2 regions of the Flavonifractor sp. genome follow, and region 2 is predicted to be linked to the other one. Evidence: predicted binding sites of a transcription regulator. Region 2 holds the regulator's gene; the other holds the start of a gene.
What was found. Region 2 encodes HrcA, which represses chaperone genes, less so after heat shock. Its sites were predicted from a motif close to TGTTAGCACTCNNNNNNNNNGAGTGCTAACA; they were not measured.
Positions count from the first base shown of each region.

Region 1: the regulator HrcA is predicted to act here: its motif matches at 2,362-2,392, upstream of QZ378_RS00930 (Hsp20/alpha crystallin family protein).

Region 1 covers NZ_JAHZDL010000003.1:17,263-21,494, reverse strand. Annotated here, with positions in the region: gene clpB (ATP-dependent chaperone ClpB) at 1-1,552, opposite strand, end outside; gene QZ378_RS00930 (Hsp20/alpha crystallin family protein) at 1,744-2,172, opposite strand; gene QZ378_RS00925 (MATE family efflux transporter) at 2,462-3,847, shown strand; gene QZ378_RS00920 (helix-turn-helix transcriptional regulator) at 3,953-4,232, shown strand, end outside.
Region 2 covers NZ_JAHZDL010000011.1:13,349-17,580, forward strand. Annotated here, with positions in the region: gene dnaK (molecular chaperone DnaK) at 1-670, opposite strand, end outside; gene grpE (nucleotide exchange factor GrpE) at 784-1,344, opposite strand; gene hrcA (heat-inducible transcriptional repressor HrcA) at 1,341-2,414, opposite strand; gene QZ378_RS02850 (GNAT family N-acetyltransferase) at 2,653-3,120, shown strand; gene QZ378_RS02855 (MBL fold metallo-hydrolase) at 3,168-3,926, opposite strand; gene QZ378_RS02860 (cysteine desulfurase family protein) at 3,953-4,232, opposite strand, start outside.

The DNA of each region.
Region 1 (4,232 bases), on a different contig from region 2:
CCAGCTGCCGCTTCAGCTCGGGGATGCGGCCGTACTGCAGCTCGGCGGCCTTATTCAGGTCGTACTGCCGCTGGGCCTTCTCCAGCTCGGCGTTGGCCTCCTCCAGCTCCTCCCGCAGCTTCTGCACCTTGCCAATGGCGTTCTTCTCGTTCTCCCACTGGGCCTTCTTGGCGTTGAACTCGTCCCGCATCTCGGCCAGCTCCTTCTGGATCTCGGCCAGATGCTCCTGGGACAGGGCGTCGTCCTCCTTCTTGAGGGCGGCCTCCTCGATCTCGTGCTGGATAATCTTGCGCTGGATCACGTCCAGCTCGGTGGGCATGGAGTCGATCTCCGTGCGGATCATGGCGCAGGCCTCATCCACCAGGTCGATGGCCTTGTCGGGGAGGAAGCGGTCGGTGATATAGCGGTCGGACAGGGTGGCGGCGGCGATGATGGCGCTGTCCTGGATCTTGACCCCGTGGTACACCTCGTACCGCTCCTTCAGGCCCCGGAGGATGGCGATGGTGTCCTCCACCGACGGCTCGTTGACCATGACGGGCTGGAACCGCCGCTCCAGGGCGGCGTCCTTCTCGATATACTGGCGGTACTCGTTGAGGGTGGTGGCGCCGATGCAGTGGAGCTCGCCCCGGGCCAGCATGGGCTTGAGCAGGTTGCCCGCGTCCATGGCGCCCTCGGTCTTGCCCGCGCCCACGATGGTGTGCAGCTCGTCGATGAACAGGATAATCTGCCCCTCCGACTTCTTTACCTCGTTGAGGACGGCCTTCAGCCGCTCCTCAAACTCGCCCCGGTACTTGGCACCGGCGATCAGGGAGCCCATGTCCAGGGCGAAGATGGTCTTGTCCTTCAGGGAGGCGGGCACGTCGCCCTTGACGATCCGCTGGGCCAGGCCCTCGGCGATGGCGGTCTTGCCCACGCCGGGCTCGCCGATGAGCACCGGGTTGTTCTTGCTCTTGCGGCTCAGAATGCGGATGACGTTGCGGATCTCGTCGTCCCGGCCGATCACCGGGTCCAGCTTATTGGCCCGGGCCCGCTCCACCAGGTCGGTGCCGTACTTCTTCAGGGCGTTGTAGGTCTCCTCCGGGTTGTCGGAGGTGACCCGCTGGTTGCCCCGCACATTGCTCAGGGCCTGGAGCACCCGCTCCCGGCTCACGTTGTAGGTGCGGAAGACCTCTTTCAGGGCGCGGTTTGCCGTGTCGATCAGGGCCAGCAGCAGGTGCTCCACCGACACGTACTCGTCCTTCATGGAGGCGGCCACGCTCTCGGCGGTGTTCAGGCACTTGTCCACATCCTGGGCCACATAGATCTTGCCCTGCTCCCGGCCGGAGCCGGACACACGGGGCAGCTTTTCCACCTCCGCCTTGACGGCGGCGGTGAAGGAGGGGACGGTGAGGCCCATGTTCCCCAGCAGCTGGGGAATCAGGCCGCCCTCGTCCAGCAGCAGGGCCAGCAGCAGGTGGGGCTGCTCAATCTGCTGGTTGCCGTACTCGGTGGCGATGGACTGGGCGTTCTGCACCGCCTCCAGGGATTTCTGGGTATATTTCTGCGCGTTCATAAATCGCGTCACATCCTTTCTCGTCGGCAGACCCGCCAAAGGCTGGGCTCTGCCGCCCGCAGGCTGGCAAAAACTTTATGGTATTTCAGGGGCATGGCACCAACGGCGGCCCGGCGGGCATAGGACATCCGCCCCTTCGGGACACGAACAAGAGCCGGTCAGCCGCAGCTGACCGGCTCCCGCGTTTCCGATCAATCGATGGCGATCCGGCGGCTCTCAGGCACCACCGGCACGGCCTTGGGCAGGTTCAACTCCAGGATGCCGTTGTTGTAGGCGGCGGTGATCCCGGCCTCGTTGATGCCGGTGATGTCAAAGGAGCGGCTGAAGGAGCCGTAGCGGCGCTCGCGGCGGATGTAGGTGCCCTTGTCGTCCTTCTGATCCTGGTTCTCACTGTGCTCGGCAGTGATGGTCAGGATGCCGTCCTTCACATCCAGCTTGATGTCGCCCTTGTCAAAGCCGGGGAGCTCGGCTTCTAAAATGAACTTGTCGCCGGCGTCCCGGATGTCGGTGCGGAAGGCGGGCAGGGAGGTGTTGCTGCTGCGGAAGAAGTTCCGGGCAAAGTTATCAAAGGTATCGAACACGTTGTCTTCGCTGCGCTCAAAGGGAAGCATGCCAAACATAATCAATCTCTCCTTTTTCCTGAAAGCGGATGGTTAGCAATGATGGGTTCTGTGTGCTAAAATCTTGGTTTCTTCACGGCTGTCATCCTCTTTCCGGGGCCCTCGCGGGCCCTCTTATCTCGTTTTCTGAACCTAAGTATAGAGGGATTCTGTGAACAAATATACATGAAATTATGTCCAAATTGTAAACATTAGCACTCTTATATATGGAGTGCTAAAACAACTGACCCTTTACGGAGTGGGAAAAAAGAGGTATAATACCCTCCGCTTGTGCGGAAGGGAGAGAACTATGAAACATACCAACGACCTGGGCCGCGACCCGGTTTTCAAGCTGGTGTGCCGGCTGGCCATCCCCACCATGCTGGCCCAGCTGGTCAGCGTGCTCTACAGCATCGTGGATCGCATTTACATCGGCAACATCCAGGGCATCGGGGATCTGGCCCTGGCGGGGGTGGGGGTATGCGGCCCCATCGTCACCCTGCTGTCCTCCTTTGCCTCCCTGGTGGGCCTGGGGGGCTCCCCCATCATGGCCATGCGCATGGGGGAGGGGAGGAAGAAGGAGGCGGGCAGGGTTCTGTCCAACTGCTTCCTCATGCTACTGGTGCTGTCGGTGGCGCTGACGGCGATGTTCCTGCTGTCCAAGGGGCAGCTGCTCCGCTGGTTCGGCGCCAGTGAGGCCACTTTCGGCTATGCCGACACCTATCTGACCATCTACACCGCCGGCACCTTCTTCGCCCTCATGGCCACCGGCATGAACAGCTTCCTCATCGCCCAGGGCTACTCCGGCCTGGGCATGGCCACGGTGATGCTGGGGGCGGTGCTCAACATCGTGCTGGATCCCGTCTTCATCTTTGTCCTCCACATGGACGTGGCCGGGGCGGCCATCGCCACGGTGATCTCCCAGATGGCCTCCTGCGCCTTCGTGCTGACCATGCTGCTGCGCAAATCCATGCCGGTGCCCCTGCGGTGGGGCAGGCCGGACTGGGCCGTCATGCGGCGGGTGCTCACCTTCGGCCTGTCCCCCTTCCTGATCATCGCCACCGACAGCATCCTGCTCATCGTGCTCAACACGGTGCTCCAGCGGTACGGCGGCCCTGAGCAGGGGGACGTCCTGGTCACCTGCGCCACCATCGTGCAGAGCTACCTGCTCCTCATCACCATGCCCATGGGCGGCCTCACCCTGGGCACCCAGCCGGTGGTCAGCTTCAACTACGGCGCCGGCAACCTGGAGCGCATCAAAAAGGCCATCCAATGTATTGTGGGCCTGTGCCTCACCTTCTGCGCGGGGATGATGGTGTTCACCCACACCCTGTCCCCGGTGTTTGTGGGCCTGTTCACCCGCAATCCGGAGCTGGCGGAGCAGTCGGTGGGCTATATTAAGGTGTTCACCGCCATGATCCTCCCCCTGGCCGTCCAGTACCCCCTGGTGGACGAGACCACCGCCCTGGGCCACGTGCGGCTGGCCCTGTTCTGCTCCCTGTTCCGCAAGAGCGTGTTCCTGGCCTGCCTGCTCCTGCTGCCCGCCCTGGTGTCCGCCCCGGCCACCTTCCTGTCCGAGCCCATCGCCGACGCGGTGGCCGCCACGGTGACCACCTGCCTGTTCCTCCACTTCTTCCCCAAAATCCTGGCCAAACGGGCCAGGCAGGAGGAGGGTCAACCCAAAGTTGCGCAATAGCTGGTGGACGCAACCGGGGAGATCCAGTATGCTGGGCCTATCCAGAAAGGAGTGTTTTCTATGTCCCCGATAACTGAAAGAACGGCAGGCTCCGGCGTGGCCGCGATGCTGATTCCCATGTTGATCGGCCTGGTGATCTGGTTGGCCATCATGGCGGTGGTAATCTACCTGGTGGTGCTGCTCATCAAAGCCCTGCGGAAGTATCTGCGCTCCGGCCCCGTCCGGCAGGAGAAGGCGGAGATGGCCAGGAGCCTGGGGGAGACCCTCAGGTACCACCGCACCCGGTGCAAGATGACCCAGGAGTTTGTGGCGGAGGCCATCGGGGTCAGCCGCCAGGCGGTGAGCAAGTGGGAGAGCGGCGCCGCCGACCCCAGCACCTCCAATC
Region 2 (4,232 bases):
TCAGGTCGATGCCGGTGTCCTTCTTGAACTCGGCGGCCATCCAGTCCATGACGCACTTGTCGAAGTCGTCGCCGCCCAGGCGGTTGTTGCCGGCGGTGGCCAGCACCTCGATGACGCCGTCGTCGATGTCCAGGATGGACACGTCGAAGGTGCCGCCGCCCAGGTCGTACACCATGACCTTCTGGGACTGCTCCTTGTCCACGCCGTAGGCCACGGCGGCGGCGGTGGGCTCGTTGATGATGCGCTTGACGTCCAGGCCGGCGATCTTGCCGGCGTCCTTGGTGGCCTGGCGCTGGGCATCGGTGAAGTAGGCGGGCACGGTGATGACCGCCTCGGTGACGGTCTGGCCCAGATAGGCCTCGGCGTCGGCCTTCAGCTTCTGGAGGATCATGGCGCTGATCTCCTGGGGGGTGTAGGCCTTGCCGTCGATGTTCACCTTGTAGTTGGAGCCCATCTCACGCTTGATGGACATGATGGTGCGGTCGGGGTTGGTGATGGCCTGGCGCTTGGCCACCTGGCCCACCATGCGCTCGCCGTCCTTGGAGAAGGCCACCACGGACGGGGTGGTGCGGTTTCCCTCCGCGTTGGGGATGACGACGGCCTCGCCGCCCTCCATCACAGCCACACAGGAGTTGGTGGTACCAAGGTCAATACCAATAATCTTAGACATAATTCAGTTCCTCCCATATATAGAAAATTCTTTTTAACAAAATTGATAATGGATAATTGAAAATTAGAACTCCAAACCGGAAATTATCAATTCTCAATTGTCAAGTTTCAATTCTAATTGGCCACTTTGACCATGGCGAAGCGGATCACCTTGTCCCCGGACTTGAAGCCGGCCTGGAACACGTCCACGATGGTGTTTTCCCCGGCGCTCTCGTCCTCCACGTGCATCACGGCGTTGTGGAGGTTGGGGTCGAAGGTCTCACCCAGAGCGGGGATCTCCTCGATGCCCAGCTTGGCCAGGATCTCCTTGAGCTGGGTCATGGTCATCTCCACGCCCTTCTTGAAGGCCTCGTCGGCGGTCTCCTGCTTGAGGGCCCGCTCCAGGTTGTCGTACACCGGCAGGAAGGCGGCGGCGGTCTCCGCCTTGGAATCCGCCCAGGCGGACTCCTTCTCCTTCTGGCTGCGGCGGCGGTAGTTGTCATACTCGGCGGCCAGACGGAGGTACTTGTCCTCCTGGTCGCTCAGGTTCTTTTTCAGGGTCTCCAGCTCCTCCAGCAGGGGGTTGGGGGACTCGGCCTGCTCCTCCTGGGGCTGGACGGCCTCCTGGGCCTGGTCAGCGGCCTCCGGAGCGGCGGCCTCGTTCTTTTCCACGTTCTTCTCGTTCTGCTCGCTCATGGGATGTCATCATCTCCTATTTCTCGTCGTCCCTGCCCTGGGGCAGCTCCCCCCTGGCCGAACAGCCGGGAGAGACCCTCCGCCAGGTAGGACAGGCGTGCGGTTATCTTGGCATAGTCCATGCGGGTGGGGCCCACCACGCCGATGACGCCCCGCATCCCCTCGCCGATGTCATAGCTGGCCACCACAACGCTGGTGTCCTTTAAGGCGTCGGCCACGTTCTCCGGGCCAATGAGGATCTTCATGGGGTCGTCCTTGGGGACGGGGAAGCGGGCGGGATCGCTGTCCTCCGACAGATAGCTCATCAGGGGCTGGGCCCGATCCAGGCTCTGGTACTCGGGCAGCTCCAGCAGATGGGCCAGGCCGGAGGTATGCACCCGGCGCTGCTCCAGGCCCTCCAGCACCTCCATGGCGAAGGACACCACCAGGGAGATGAGCCCATAGGCCTCGCCGGCGGCGTGCTGGGCCACCCGCATCAGCTCCGGGGTGATCTCCGCCAGCGTCAGGCCGGTGAAGGTGGTGTTCAGCAGGGTGTTGAGCATCTGCAGCTGGGCCTCCGTCAGATCGGAGGGCAGGCGGATGAGCCGGTTGCGCACCACGTTGGTGTCGGTCATCACCACAATGATGAAGGCGTTGTGCTCCACCATCAGCAGGTCAAAGCGCCGGATGGTCACCTTGTCCATGCCGGAGGAGAGGGCGAAGGCGGGGTAGTTGGTCAGCCGGGACACCACCCGGCCCGCCTGATCCAGCACCCGGTCCAGCTCCTGCATCTTCAGGCGCAGGGCCTGGTTCATGCGCTCGGTCTCCTGCAGGGAGAGCTTGTGCTCCTCCATCAGCTCGTTGACGTAGAGCCGGTAGCCCTTGGGAGAGGGGATGCGCCCAGCGGAGGTGTGGGGCTTCTCCAGCAGGCCCATGGCCTCCAGATCCGCCATCTCGTTGCGGATGGTGGCGGAGGATACCTCCATGCCGATGGAGGAGGCGATGGCCTTGGAGCCTACCGGCTCCGCCGACTGGATATAGCTCTCGATGATGGCGCGGAGAATCCGCTTTTTTCGTTCAGTCAAATCCATTCCGGCCACCCTTTCATAGTTTTAGCACTCATACTCCTTGAGTGCTAAACATAATGTAACACTGTCCCGGGGAAATGTCAAGAGGTGCGGTTGTAAATTAAATGTGAACGAGGGAAAATCAAGCAATCCCGGGGGCGGACTGCCGGAATACCGCCGTTGACGGGACAGGCGCGGAATGATATGATAAGAGAACCAGAGGGGCGCAGCCCCCAAAATACAGACAAAGGAGGGGCGGCCTGTGGAAGAGCGACTGCCCGTGGAGATTATCGACTTTGAGGAGCGCTACAAGCCGGCGCTGGAGGACATCTCCCTGCCCTGGCTGCTGGAGTATGATCTGCTGGAGCCGGTGGATCTGGAGATGCTGGCCGAGCCCCACCGCTTTGTGGCCGACGGAGGCCGGGTACTGCTGGCCCGCTGCGGGGAGGAGATCGTGGGCATGGTGATGGTGGAGCTCCAGGGCGAGGGGCAGTGCGAGCTGCTCAAGCTGGGGGTTCGGGAGGCATACCGGGGCCGGGGCGTGGGGAATGCCCTGATGGAGGCCGCCCTCCAGGCCGCCCGGGACGCCGGGCAGAAGCGGGTGGTGCTCACCTCCAACCACAAGCTGAAAGCCGCCCTGAGCCTGTACGAGAAGTTTGGATTTGAATACACGACGTATTCTGACAAATGGTTTCAACTCTCCGACATCAGAATGGAGCGGGAGCTGTAAAAATATCCGGGCAGAACCCTTGGTTCTGCCCGGATATTTTTACAGCTTCAGTCGGGGTACTCAAACACCGCGCCGGTGGTGAGGGGGCGCAGGCGGCCTCCCAGTTCCTCCGCCAGCAGGGCGTATGCGGGGGCGCCGGTGCAGTGGCCGGTGCAGATCTCCCTCACGTCCAGCTCGTCCCGCAGGCGGCGGGCCAGGGCCCGCACCTCCTCCGGCGCGGGGCCCAGGGTGGCCGTGCCGCCTTTCCCCATCAGGTGGAAGCCCCCCAGCACCGCCCGGATGGGCCGGCCGGGGAAGCGGACACGGATGCCGTCCAGGATGTGATCCACGCCGGCGTGGCAGCAGGAGTTGAGCACCACCAGCCCTTCGGCCGTCTCCGCCGCCAGGGACTGCTCATGGCGGACGGCGTCGGGGATCAGGTGGAGCCCCTCCACCAGCGCCCGGGGGCCGTCGTCCAGATCAAACCGGCGGGCGTGGCGGCGGAAGAGGCCGGGGTTGAGCCCCACGTGCTCCCCGTGGAGCACGTCGTCCTCTACCACCGCGGGCCGGGCGCAGATCTGCGCCGTCCGGTTCACCCGGAAAAAGGCGGTGAAGCCGTCCCCGTGGTCGTAGTGGCCGTGGGACAGGGCGGCCGCCTCCACCCGGGACAGATCCACCCCCAGCCGCTGGGCGTTGAGCAGGAAGGCGCCGGACTCCCCGGCGTCCAGCAGATAGCGGCCGCCCCGGTACTCCAGGTAAAAGGACAGGCCGTGCTCCGCAACCAGCCCCTCGGGGGCGGAGTTCTCGATCAAAACCGTGATACGCATGGGGCAGGGCTCCTTTCCAGACAGAATTACAGACTGACGCGGGAGGCGGCGGTCTGCTTCAGGCCGTCCACCAGGGCGTCCACGTCCTCCCTGGTGTTGTCCGGGCCGAAGGAGATGCGCAGCACCCCCATCAGGGTGCGCTTGGGCAGGCCCAGGGCGGCGAACACGTGGCTGGGTTTGCCCTTGTGGCAGGCCGAGCCGGAGGACACATACACCCCCAGGTCGGACAGAGCCCGCACCAGCATCTCGCTGGGGTAGCCAGGCAGGGACACGGCGCAGATGTGGGGGGCGTCCCCCCGGCTGACG